DNA from 3 places in the Brevundimonas sp. FV1ye29L genome. Region 1 is predicted to be linked to each of the others. Evidence: predicted binding sites of a transcription regulator. Region 1 holds the regulator's gene; each other region holds the start of a gene.
What was found. Region 1 encodes LexA, which represses DNA repair genes until DNA is damaged. Its sites were predicted from a motif close to ATGTTCNCNANNTGTTCT; they were not measured.
Positions count from the first base shown of each region.

Region 2: the regulator LexA is predicted to act here: its motif matches at 1,866-1,883, upstream of ACW17W_RS09250 (ImuA family protein).
Region 3: the regulator LexA is predicted to act here: its motif matches at 1,934-1,951, upstream of ACW17W_RS09980 (ATP-dependent helicase).

Region 1 is NZ_CM178730.1:1,651,522-1,655,781, reverse strand. It holds gene trpD (anthranilate phosphoribosyltransferase) at 1-613, shown strand, start outside; gene trpC (indole-3-glycerol phosphate synthase TrpC) at 610-1,416, shown strand; gene ACW17W_RS08090 (hypothetical protein) at 1,413-1,805, shown strand; gene lexA (transcriptional repressor LexA) at 1,916-2,599, shown strand; gene ACW17W_RS08080 (ComEC/Rec2 family competence protein) at 2,777-4,260, opposite strand, start outside.
Region 2 is NZ_CM178730.1:1,884,047-1,888,306, reverse strand. It holds gene ACW17W_RS09255 (Y-family DNA polymerase) at 1-1,167, opposite strand, end outside; gene ACW17W_RS09250 (ImuA family protein) at 1,082-1,840, opposite strand; gene ACW17W_RS09245 (SOS response-associated peptidase family protein) at 1,990-2,568, shown strand; gene ACW17W_RS09240 (DUF736 domain-containing protein) at 2,905-3,198, shown strand; gene ACW17W_RS09235 (ArdC family protein) at 3,271-4,164, shown strand; gene ACW17W_RS09230 (hypothetical protein) at 4,235-4,260, opposite strand, start outside.
Region 3 is NZ_CM178730.1:2,018,409-2,022,668, reverse strand. It holds gene ACW17W_RS09980 (ATP-dependent helicase) at 1-1,888, opposite strand, end outside; gene ACW17W_RS09975 (hypothetical protein) at 2,038-2,223, shown strand; gene ACW17W_RS09970 (hypothetical protein) at 2,226-2,516, shown strand; gene ACW17W_RS09965 (SIMPL domain-containing protein) at 2,518-3,234, opposite strand; gene ACW17W_RS09960 (ribbon-helix-helix domain-containing protein) at 3,341-3,568, opposite strand; gene ACW17W_RS09955 (DMT family transporter) at 3,803-4,260, shown strand, end outside.

The sequences.
Region 1 (4,260 bases):
GGCGCTGGACGAGGCCGGCATCGCCTTCCTGTTCGCCCCGGCCTACCACGGGGCGATGCGCCACGTCGGTCCGGTGCGGGCCGAAATCGGCTTCCGCACCGTGTTCAACCTGCTGGGGCCGCTGTCCAACCCGGCGGGGGCGAAACGCCAGCTGATGGGGGTCTATGATCCGCGCCTGCTGGAGCCCCTGGCCGAGGTGCTGGGCCGGCTGGGCGCCGTGCGCGCCTGGACGGTCCACGGTCAGGGTCTCGACGAACTGACCACGACCGGCGAGAGCGAGGTCGCCGAATGGCGCAACGGCGCCGTCCGCCGTTTCACCGTCACGCCCGAGGACGCGGGTCTGGGCCGGGCCTCGATCGAGGATCTGCGCGGGGGCGACGCGGAGGCCAATGCCGAGGCTCTCAACGCCCTGCTGGACGGCGCCGCCGGCCCTTACCGCGACATCGTCCTGCTCAACGCCGCCGCCGCCCTCATGGTGGCGGACAGGGCCGAAGATCTGAAACAGGGCGTCGCCCTCGCCGCCGCCGCCATCGACGACGGCCGCGCGCGCGCCGCCCTCGAGGCCCTGGCGCGCATCACCTCCGCCCCGGATGAGGAAGAGCCCCGGAATTGACCGACATCCTGTCCCGCATCGCCGACTACAAGCGAGACGAGGTCGCGGCCCGCAAGGCCATGCGCAGCCTCGCCGATCTGGAGACGGCCGCCGCCGCCGCGTCGGCCCCGCGCGGTTTCCGCACCGCTCTTGAGACCCACGTCGAGGCGACGGGCCGCCCCGCCCTGATCGCCGAGATCAAGAAGGCCAGCCCGTCGAAGGGACTGATCCGGCCGGACTTCGACCCGCCCGCCCTCGCCCGCGCCTATGAGCGGGGCGGGGCCCAATGCCTGTCGGTCCTGACCGACGGCCCCAGTTTTCAGGGCGACGACGCCTTCCTGACCGCCGCGCGCGACGCGGTCGCCCTGCCCTGTCTGAGGAAGGACTTCCTCGTCGATCCGTGGCAGGTGGCCGAGAGCCGCGCCCTGGGCGCCGACTGCATCCTGATCATCCTCGCCATGATCGACGACGGTCTGGCCGGCGAACTTCTGGCCGAGGCCGATCGATTCGGCATGGACGCCCTGATCGAGACCCATGACGAGGCCGAGATGGCCCGCGCCTGCCGTCTGGGCGGCGATCTGGTCGGGGTCAACAACCGCTCGCTCAAGACCTTCGAGGTCGATCTGGAGACGACCGAACGCCTGGCCATGCTGAGCCCGGTCAAGGCCCTGCTGGTGGCCGAGAGCGGCATCTTCACGCCCGATGACGTCCAGCGGGTGTCGGACGCCCACGCGCAGGCGGTGCTGGTCGGCGAAAGCCTGATGCGTCAGGCGGATGTCGAGGCGGCGACGCGGGCGTTGATGTCGGAGCCAAGCGTCCGGTGAACCGGTTCCTGATCGGCTGCCTCGCGATACTTTGCTTGGGGACGAGCTGCGCACCTCACCGGCAAATCGCAACCGTTCAAACATCTTGTGACGGCCCAGATTCCTGCGCTGCAATTACCGTCGCCTTCGTTCATTTCGAAGGTCAGCGAGTACGGCTTCTGGTCGATGGGGTCGTCGTGCTGGACGAGGTTCTCAGCACCGACGATGACAGCACGGGCATCTCAAAAGTCATCAAGCTAGAGGCGGCCGCCGGTAGCGCGATCACGCTACTCATCGATGGAACTTTGGCAGACGGTGAAAGGCTTCAGGCAGCGACCCGCTCGATCGCCGTCAGTTGGAGGCCTCCATACTTCCACCAATCAGAAAACGTGGCGCTGCTGTTGGATTGACCGGCGTCAGAGGCGGTTGCCCATGATGTCAGCCGTTAAGTTGACATTAGCGAAGAACACTTACAGAACATCGGCAACGGTTCACGCCTTGTTCTGGATGATTCCCCGCCATGCTCACCAAGAAACAGCACGAGCTCCTGATGTTCATCCATGAGCGGATTCAGGAGACCGGCGTCTCCCCTTCGTTCGACGAGATGAAGGAGGCGCTGGATCTGGCGTCAAAGTCGGGCATTCACCGGCTGATCACGGCGCTGGAGGAGCGGGGCTTTATCCGCCGCCTGGCGCACCGGGCCCGGGCGCTGGAGGTCACCCGCATGCCGGACGAGGCCACGCCCCTGCGCGGACGCGGCGTCTTCCGGCCCGAGGTCGTTGAGGGCGGACGGCCCGTCGCGGCGGCCCCCGCCAATGACACCCGCGAACTGCCGCTACTGGGCAAGATCGCCGCCGGCACCCCCATCGCCGCCATCCAGCATGAGCGCGAACGCTATCCGGTGCCGGAGTCCATGCTGGGGTCCGGCGACCACTATATGCTCGAGATCGAGGGGGACTCGATGATCGAGGCGGGGATCCTGAACGGCGATCTGGTGGTCATCAAACGCGTCGATACCGCCGCCTCGGGCGAGATCGTCGTGGCCCTGGTCGAGGGCGAGGAAGCCACCCTGAAACGGCTGCGCAAGAAGGGCGGCTCCATCGCCCTGGAACCCGCCAACCGCGCCTATGAGACCCGCATCTTCGGCCCCGACCAGGTCGAGGTCCAGGGCAAGCTGGTCGGGCTGATCCGGCGGTATCACTAAGGTCCGGCACAGACCCTGCTTCAAATTCCGTCATCCTTGGAGTTGATCCGGGGATCGGACGCTCCTCCCACCCCGACAGGCAGGATGTCGCACGATCCGTGCATCATACCGGCCGCACGGCGGCTGAACCGCTGATCCCCGGATCAAGTCCGGGGATGGCGGCGTTTCGAAGATCACTCACGCCTCAGGCGCCTCCGGGTCGGCGATCCGCGTCCACGGCCGGTCGCCGCGCACCTCCGAGGTCCAGGTCGCCCGCCAGCCCGTCTGGCCGTCGCGCCACAACTCCACCGACCCGCCCCGCGCGAAATCGACGCCGTCCAGCACCAATCTGTCGTGACACTCCGCAGGCAGGCGAGGCAGCACAGCGCGACTGCTGACCACGGAGGCCGACCGGCACAGGGCCGCGAGCGCCTCAATCGATGGGGCGCGCGTTCCCCACCACAGCGCAACAGGAGCGGCGGCAGGGCTTGCCGGCGCACAGGCGTAGCGGCCGCAGGTCCAGCCGTTTTCGGGCCGATCCATCATCTCCAGTCCCCGGCGGCGCGACCAGAGCTCGACGGCGAATTCCCGCACGCCCGGCCGGACCACCACGGCCTGCCGCGCCTGATGGAAGGCGGCGTTGGTCCCGCCGTCGCCGATCCACAGGTCCGGCGTCGGGGCGCGCGGCCAGACCAGCACCGCCGCCGCCAGGGGCAGGCCCAGCCAGCGCAGCCGCCCCTGCCACAGACAGACGATCAGGATGCCGAGGAAGGCGATGGGCAGGACGAAATCCGGCGCGCTGGCCACCGTCCGCACCGCTCCGGGCAGGCCCGCCGTCCAGTGGCCGATCGTCAGCATCAGATCGATGCCCCGGCCGGCCACCCACAGGAACGGCGCGCCCAGACCGACCGGTTCCAGCAGGGCCCCCAGTGCCAGCGCCGGCATCATCAGAAAATCCGCCACCGGGGAGGTCGCCAGATTGGCGAGCAGTCCATAGACCGCCGTCCGGTTGAAATGCTGCATGGCGAACGGACCCGTAGCGAGCCCGGCCACCAGGCTGGCGGCGCAGGCGGCGACCATCCAGCCGCCGAACCTCTGCACCGCCACAATGGGCCAGGGCGCCGAGATCTCGCGCGGCCGGCGCGGCCAGGCCTCGACCAGGCCCACAAGGGCGGCGGTGGCGGCGAAGGACATCTGGAAGCCGGGCGTGACAATGGCCTCGGGCTGGATCGCCAGCACCACCAGGGCCGCGACGGCCAGGGCGTGCATGGTGATCGCCTGCCGGTCCAGCAGGATGGCGATGAAGGCGATCGAGGCCGTGATCGCCGCCCGCTCGGCCGGGGGCGGCGCGCCGGAGATGACCAGATAGGTCCCGACCGCGATCAGACCGGCCACGGCGGCGACCTTCTTGCCCGAGACCCGCAACGCCAGCCAGGGCCAGGCCGCCAGGGCCAGCCGGACGCTGAAGAAGACGAACCCGCCGACCACGGCCATGTGCAGGCCCGAGATCGACAGGATGTGGGCCAGCCCGGAATCGCGCATGGCGTCCAGATCGTCCTGACCGATCCAGGTCTCGTGGCCCGTCACCATGGCCGCGGCGACGCCTCCGGTGCGCGGCCCCAGACGCGCCACGATCCGCTCGGCCAGGCCGAAGCGGACGGCATTGACCTTCATGATCAGGC
Region 2 (4,260 bases), 230 kb from region 1:
CGATCGCTCGGGGACGTCGCTCTCCACGGGGGCCAATCGGTAAAGCCGTTCGGCGCCGATGCGGTTCGACAGGGTATCGACCAGAATCGATACGTCCGGCGCGGCCTCCGCGCCCAGCCCGGCGGCGGCGTGGCGCCATTTCAGGGGTTCCGCCGCGCTGGCCGCGAGCGTCATGCGCTCGATGCCGAAGCCGGGCTCGATGGTCTCGATCTTGTCGGTCAGCAGCCGTGCCAACCGTTGTGCATCCCTGATCGGCTGGGCCAGGCCGATGCGAACGGCCTCGATCCGGTTGTCGACGCGGAAGCAAAGCCAGTCGAGGCGGCGCGCGCCAAGCCCGCGCGTTTCCAGCTGTCCGCACAGGGCCTCGGCGAGGGCGCCGGCGTAGCGGGCCAGCGTCTCAGGAGCTCCGATCGGCTCGGCAAAGACTTTTTCGACGCGAGGCGTCTCGGGTGCCTCGACCGGGATTAAGGGCTCGCCTGACCGGCCATAGGCCTGGTCGAGTCGTCGTCCAAGCGCCGCGCCGAACCGCAGTTGAAGCGGCGCGCGCGGCCGGTGGGCGATGTCGCCGATCCGCTCGAACCCCATCCGCCTCAAGCCGGCAGGAAGGTCCGCCGGGAGGCGCAGCGCTTCTAGCGGCAAGGGGGCGAGGGCCGCATCGATGCCGTCGTCTCCGATTATGGTCTGGTCGGTGCGAAAGCGCGCGACCGCATGGGCGGCGCCCAAGGTGGGACCGATGACGCCTCGGCCGCCTATGCCCACGCTTCGGAGCCGCGCTGTCAGATCGCTCAACAGCGACACCTCGCCCCCCTGAAGGTGGGCGGCGCCGGTGATGTCGATCGCCACGCCATCCGGTGGATTAGCCTGACACATCGGCGCGTATCGATGCATGGCCCACAGGGCGAGGCGATCCAGGGCGTCGGTATCATCGTTCGGGTCGGCGGCTCTGACGTCCAGGCCCGGAATCAGCGTCTGGGCCTGGGTCGCGGCCATACCGACACGCGCGCCGAATACGGCGGCAGCGGCATTGCAGGCCGTCACGACCCGCTTGCGACCCATCCTGCCCGTGAGGATGAGGGGCTGATCAAGCGGCGGCGCGCCGGCGCCCAGTCGCCGGCGCAGCCGATCGACGGACCAGTTTGGCAGGAAAAGCGAGACGACCCGTCTCATCGCAAGCGTCCAGAATGAAATCCGCCGCGTCGGCGCCGCGGCAGCGCATGAGTTCGATCCGCCAGCGCGCCCGGCCAACGCCGGGAACAGGCAAGGGAGCCGACGGCTCGGCGCTGACACGCCACCGTGTGGCGGCGGCAGTCGGCTGGCCGAAGTCGGCCGCCTCGGCCGCTCGTCGCCATCGGCGGACCGCCACACCGACGACCCCCGACGCCTCGGCGGCGAGCTGAAGGCGTCGGGAGGCGGTCATGGTCAGACGCGACGTCTCGCAGACGACACCGGCCAGTCCGCCATGTCGCAGACCCTCTTCGAAACAGGCCATCAAAGACTTCTCGTCCCCGGCCTCGACATAGATGACCCGATCTGGATTGAGCCCGGCGTGGCTGAGTGCGGGGGCGAACAGGTCCGGTCGGGTGATGCACCACAGCACTTGTCCGGGCAGGCGGGCGACGATTCCCGCCGCGAACAGCGCCGCCGCAGCGCCGCCCACAGCGTCGTCTCCGCCGCCGGCCACTTCGTGCAATGCGCCCAGAGCGAGCCCCCCGCCCGGAAGGACGGCGTCCAGCGCAGCCACCTCAAAGGGAAGCACGCCGACCGATTTTCGATCCGTCTGCTCCAGGGTGCGCACCTGGGCGCGCAGGTCTTCAAGGTCGGCCGGGCAGACGGCCTGCATGGTCGAAATCCTCCCTAGGGGATAAATGTTCTTGAAACGTTCTGGCTCTAAGGCGGCACCAGAGTCAATCCGTTTGAAGCCTTATCCCCGGATTTGCGGAGACGACGGACCCGTGAAATCCTCGTCGGGAGTTCATTGGAGGCCCAACCATGTGCAACGAGTATCAACTCGTCCTGCCGTTCGATGACGTCATCGCGGCGTTCAACGTGACCGGCGACCGGCTGGCGTTTCCTGGCGGCATGCCGAACTTCGGCCCGATGGCCTCGGTTCGGATCGGCGATCGGGCGCCGGTCATTCATATGGGGAAGGCCGGACCGGAAGCGGTAATGACGCCCTGGGCCTGGAAAGGGCCGGGCGGGCGGCCGGTGTTCAATTTCCGATCCGATGGGCGGTCCTTCGAGGGATCGCACCGGTGCCTGATTCCGGCTGACGGCTTCTTCGAATTCACCGACCCCGAGCCCGGACAGAAGCGAAAGACCAAGTGGCGGTTCACCCTCTCCGGCCAGCGGCTCTTCTGGGTGGCGGGACTGATCAAGGATGGCGCCTTCGCCATGCTGACCACGGAGCCGGGAGTGGATATCGGCCCCTATCACGACCGTCAGATCGTGCTTCTACGGCCCGAGGATGGCGCGGCCTGGCTCAATCTTCAGCGACCCGAAGCCGAACTGCTGCGGGCCCTGCCCGCAGGGAGCCTTAACGTTGAGAAGGTCTTCCCGGTGGCGGCCTGAGCCTGGACGACCGAGGGGATGTGCACGACCGTTCGTGCGTTGCCTGCGGTGTAGGAGGTGAGGCGGCGGCCACCGTCTCGCATCCTTTTCGCGCCAGCCGGCGCGGCCTCTCGATGAGGCGGATCTGACCGAAGCCCGGTCGGCTGGCGCAACCGCTTCCGCGACTTTCATCCCCGGCCTGACGGCCTTCCTCGCGAAACAAGAAAGTCTCTCATCGCGGTCCTTCGCTTCGCTGCGGGGGCTCGCTTCGCTCTCCCTGCGCGCCGCCCGAACCTCGGTCTGCCGATCGCCATCGAGGCCGCGGCAGGCGTGGCCCGAAGCAAAGGAGAGACTGACATGGCCACCATCGGCACCTTCACCGCTCAAGGCGACGGCTACACCGGTTCGATCAAGACCCTCACCCTCAACGTCAAGGCTGCGGTCCTGCGGCCCAACGAGAAGAGCGACGACAAGGCCCCCGACTTCCGGATCTTCGCCGGCCAGACGGAGTTCGGCGCCGCCTGGAAGAAGACTAGCCAGCAGAACCGCGAATATCTCTCGGTCAAGCTCGACGATCCCAGCTTCCCGGCGCCGATCTACGCCTCCTTGGTGGAGGTCGAGGGCGGACACAGCCTGATCTGGTCCCGCTGAACCAAGAGCCGCGGCGGCGCGGGAACCGCGCCGCCGCTTCTTCTTCCCACAATCCGTTTCGAGGAGGCCGCCATGACGCGCCCCGCCGATCCTGCACGCCCGGACATCCATGCCCGGATCACCCAACAGATCATCACTCAGCTTGAAGCCGGGGTTCGTCCCTGGATCCAACCCTGGAAACATTCAGCCTCCGTGAGCCGACCTCTGCGCCACGATGGGACGCCCTACAACGGCATCAACGTCATCCTGCTCTGGGGTGAGGCCGCCGACCGAGGCTACACCCGGTCCACCTGGATGACCTTCCGGCAAGCGCTGGCGCTGGGCGCTCACGTCCGCAAAGGTGAACGCGGCGCGACGGTGGTCTACGCCAACCAGCTCGTCAGGACCGAGGCCGACGAGGCTGACGGCGATGTCGAGCACCGCATTCCATTCCTGAAAGCCTATACCGTCTTCAACGTCGATCAGATCGAGGGCCTGCCCGACCGCTACGGCGAGCCAGAGACCCTCGTCATCAACCCGGACGAACGGATCGCCCGGATCGACGGCTTCTTCCGGAACTGCGGAGCCGATGTCCGACACGGCGGCGGGGCTGCCTACTACGCGCCGGGCCCGGACCATGTGCAGATGCCGCCGTTCGAGTGCTTCGAGAGCGCCGACGCCTACTACAGCACTCTCGGGCACGAAATGACGCACTGGACGCGGCATCCGGCACGCCTCGACCGGGACTTCGGTCGCCAGCGGTTCGGCGATCCCGGCTACGCCCGCGAGGAGCTGGTCGCCGAACTCGGCGCTGCCTTCCTCTGCGCGGATCTCGGCCTGGAGCTCGAGCCCCGCGACGACCATGCCGCCTACATTGCGAACTGGCTCCAGGTCTTGAAGGACGACAAGCGGTTCGTCGTGTCGGCGGCGTCGCACGCGCAAAAGGCCGTCGATCACCTCAAGGGATTGCAACCCGTTGTCGTTTGAGAGTCGAGGCGCGCCGCCCTGGCGGCGCGCCTCGGCTTGAACCGCCTCGCGACAGGCGAGCAGGGTGAGGTCAGAGGAACCGGTTATCCAGGCTCG
Region 3 (4,260 bases), 370 kb from region 1:
CCTGCTTGGCCCGGGTGACGCCGACATAGGCGAGGCGGCGTTCCTCCTCGAGGCCCTTTTCGCCCTTCTCGTCGATGCTGCGCTGGCTGGGGAAGACGCCTTCCTCCCAGCCCGGCAGGAAGACCAGAGGGAACTCCAGCCCCTTGGCGCCGTGCAGGGTCATGATCTGGACCGCATCGTCGGCCGCCTCGCCGCGATCGAGGTCCATGACCAGGGAGACATGCTCCAGATAGGCCTGCAGCGTCTCGAACTGCTGCATCGACTGGGTCAGTTCCTTCAGGTTGTCGAGCCGGGTCTGGCCGCTGGTGCGGTCGGCCTTCTGCATGTCGGTATAGCCGCTCTCCTCCAGCAGGGTCTCGGTCAGCTCCCAGTGGGGCAGGTGGGCGGCCATGGCGCGCCAGCGGTCCAGATCGCGCACGAAGTTGGACAGGGCCGTCCGCGTCCGCGCCTGCAGCTCGTCCGTGCCGATCAGGTCACGCACCGCCGTCATGGCCGAGACCTGGCGGTGTCGGGCGATGGAGAGGACCTTCTGGACCGAGGTGTCGCCGATGCTCCGCTTGGGCACATTGACGATCCGCTCGAAGGCCAGGTCATCGTCCTCTGACTGGATCAGCCGCAGATAGGCGTGGGCGTCGCGGATCTCGGCCCGCTCGAAGAAACGCGGCCCGCCGATGACCTTGTAGGGGATGGCGAGCATGAGGAACCGCTCCTCGAAGGCCCGCATCTGGAAGGAGGCGCGCACCAGCACCGCCATGTCCTTGTATTTCAGGCCCGGTTCGCCGGCGTGGGGCCGACGGGCGGTCTCGATCTCCTCGCCGATCAGCCGGGCCTCGGCCTCGCCGTCCCAGACGCCGCGCACCCGGACCTTGTCGCCGCCGTCCGCCTCGGTCCACAGGGTCTTGCCCAGCCGGTCGCGGTTGGCGGCGATCAGGCTGGAGGCGGCCCCGAGGATGTGTTTCGTCGAGCGATAGTTGCGCTCCAGCCGGACCACCTTCGCCCCCGGGAAGTCGCGTTCGAAGCGCAGGATGTTGTCCACCTCGGCGCCGCGCCAGCCATAGATCGACTGGTCGTCATCGCCGACGCAGCAGACGTTGCCGGTGGATGAGGTCAGCAGCCGCAGCCACAGATACTGGGCGACATTGGTGTCCTGATATTCGTCGACCAGGATGTAGCGGAACCGGCGGCGATATTCGTCGGCCAGGTCGGCGTGCTTTGACAGGATGGTCAGGTTGTGCAGCAACAGATCGCCGAAGTCGCAGGCGTTCAGGGTCGCCAGCCGCGACTGATAGGCGGCGTAGAGGGCGTGGCCCTTGCCGTTGGCGAAATCCTCGGCCGGCGGCAATTTGTCCGGCGTCCAGCCCCGGTTCTTCCAGTGGTCGATCATCCCGGCGAGGGATTTCGGGGTCCATCGTTTGGTGTCGATATTGGCGGCTTCCAGCAGCTGTTTCAGCAGCCGTTCCTGGTCGTCGGTGTCCAGAATGGTGAAGCTGGACTTCAGCCCCACCAGCTCGGCATGCCGCCTCAGGATCTGGGCCGCCACCGAGTGGAAGGTGCCCAGCCAGCGCAGGCCCTCCGCCGAGGGGCCGATCAGATGGGTGATCCGCTCGCGCATCTCGCGCGCGGCCTTGTTGGTGAAGGTGACGACCAGCAGTTCCCACGGCTTCGCCCGGCCGGTGGCGAGGATGTGGGCGAGGCGCGTGGTCAGGACCCGGGTCTTGCCCGTCCCGGCGCCCGCGAGGACGAGCACCGGGCCCTCGGTCGTCTCCACCGCCTCGCGCTGTTCGGCGTTCAGTCCGGCCAGATAGTCGGACGGCGTTTCGGCGGCGTCGCCCGCGGGTCCGCGCGCGCGCGCAAGATCGGAAATACGGGGGGCAGGAACATCAGACACAGGCGCAGGACTTCGGCAGGAGCGGGCGGGGCGCTCGGGAATCGGAGAACATATGTAGCACACGCGCCCGCGCCAAGCGCGGTCGCCGCCGTCCGGAACCGCCACGCTCGCCCGCCGTTTCAGCCCCACAACATTGGGAGGAACGACATATGGCCGAGAACACAGGATCGGGTGGCGGCGGCAACGCCGGCATTGCCTTCATCGTCGGGGGCCTGCTGGTGGTGGTGGCGATCATCGCCTTCTTCGTCTTCGGACGCGGCGGCATGCCCGACACGACCAGGGACGTGAACGTCGACGTCAACCTGCCCTCCGTCGAAGCCCCCGCAAAGAACTGACCATGACCGATCCGCACAACAACATCCCGCGCGAAACCCCGACGACCCACACGACGATCAATGTGGAGCCTGAACGCAAGAGGGGCGGCGGCGCAGGTATGGCCTTCATCATCGGCGGCCTGCTCGTCGCCGTGATGGTGATCGGCTACTTCGTCTTCGTGCGCGGCGGCGGGGTCGAGGCCCCGTCACGCGACGTCGATATCGACGTCAACCTGCCGAAGATGGAGGCGCCGAAGCTTCCGCCGATCGAGACCCCGACGGTTCCCACACCATCGCCCGCACCGGCGAATTGACCTACTTCAGCCGATAGCTGACCGTCGTCACCACCCGGACCTTCTTGTCCAGCGAGGTGGTCTCGTCGCCGATCTCGTCTCGCGCCAGGATTTCGAACGAACCCTGGGTCGCCTGACGGATCGGCCCGAGCGGCGTGCGGGAATCCTTGGCGAACTGCTCGGCGCCGGTTCGGGCCGAGGCCGTGGCCTCGGCGATCATGGCCGGGCGTACGTCGTTCAGTTTTGTGAAGACATAGGTCGGGCCATTGAAGTCCTGCAGGACCACGCCCTGACGCACCAGTTCGTTCAGGGCGCGGGTCGTGGTCTGGACCCGGTCGACGTCATTGGTGCGCACCACGACGGTCTGGGACAGGATGAAGCGAGGTCCGCCATTCTGGCTGCCCCATTCGCGCGACCGGGTGTCGGCGACCGACAGCTGACCCAGAGACACCGTCCCGGCCGGATAGCCCTGGGCGGTCAGGAACTGGCGCACGATGGCCAGATCGCCGTCGATCCGCGCCTGAACCTCGGACAGGACTTCGCCTGATGCCGTGAACTTGAGCGGCAGCACCGCCAGGTCGGCCTTCACATTGCGCTCCGCCACGCCGCGCACCGTGACGCCGCGTTCGCCGGTGCGGGCATTGACCACGCCCTGGCCCACGGCCCAGCCGCCGCCGATCAGCCCGAGGGCCAGAAGGGCCCCGACAAGGGCGGCAGGCGCAATACGAGTGTCGCTCATGATGAAGTCTCTCCTGGACGGCGGTCCGCGCGGCGAGCATGACGCCGTTATGCGATGATATTCAACAGGCGATATGAACGATTGCTGACAGGGGCGGCGGGGGCGTTCAGTCCGCCCGGGGCCCGGCGGCCAGGGCCCGCTCCAGCGCAAGCAGCCGACAGGCCGAGGCGAGGGGGCGGCGACCCCGGCGGCTGTCGATCCACATCAGCAATCCGGCCTGGCTGAGCTCGCGCTCGGCGGCGATCCGGTCGAGGACGACCCAGAACTCCGGCTCCAGCGCCACCGAGGTCGCATGGCCGGCGAGCGAGACCGAGCGCTTCTTCAGGCCGCTCATGAGAATGGGCGCGCGGCGGCGTAGCCGGCGGTCCCGAAGCCCGGACCGGGCTCGAGGCGGGAAGCGAACCTTCTGGACATGACGAACTCCTGAACCCGGCGCAGGCGACGCTGGTCCTTATCCTATGCCCGAACAGACGGCGAAACATTCGGGATCGAACCGTGAGGCGACGCTCGCCGAATCCATGATAGGGGCTGCGCCGCGCCGACCCCCCGGCGGCCTGGAAGTCCGATCGTGTCCCGTTCCTCGTCCAATCCCGTCAGATCCCCGGTCGCCATGGGGCGCAACCTGGCCCTGGCGTCGGTCGCAGTCTGCGCCGTGATCTGGGGCACGACCTGGTTCGCCATCACCTTCCAGCTGGGGGTTGTCGACCCCGTGGCGTCGGTGGTCTGGCGATTCGCCATCGCTGCAGCGGTTCTGTTTGCAGGCTGTCTGGTGAGCGGGCGGTCCATCCGTCTGACGCGCGGCCAGCATCTGACGGCGATGGGGCAGGGCGCCCTGGCCTTCGCCCTGAGCTATGCCTGCGTCTACATGGCCGAGGAACGGGTGACATCGGGCGTCGTGGCGGTGGCCTTCGCCTCAATGGCCCTGATGAACCTGATTCTGTTCCGCCTCGTCGAGGGTCACAGGGCCGCGCGCACCGTGTGGCTTGGGGCGGCGCTCGGGGCCCTGGGCGTTCTGGTGCTGACCGG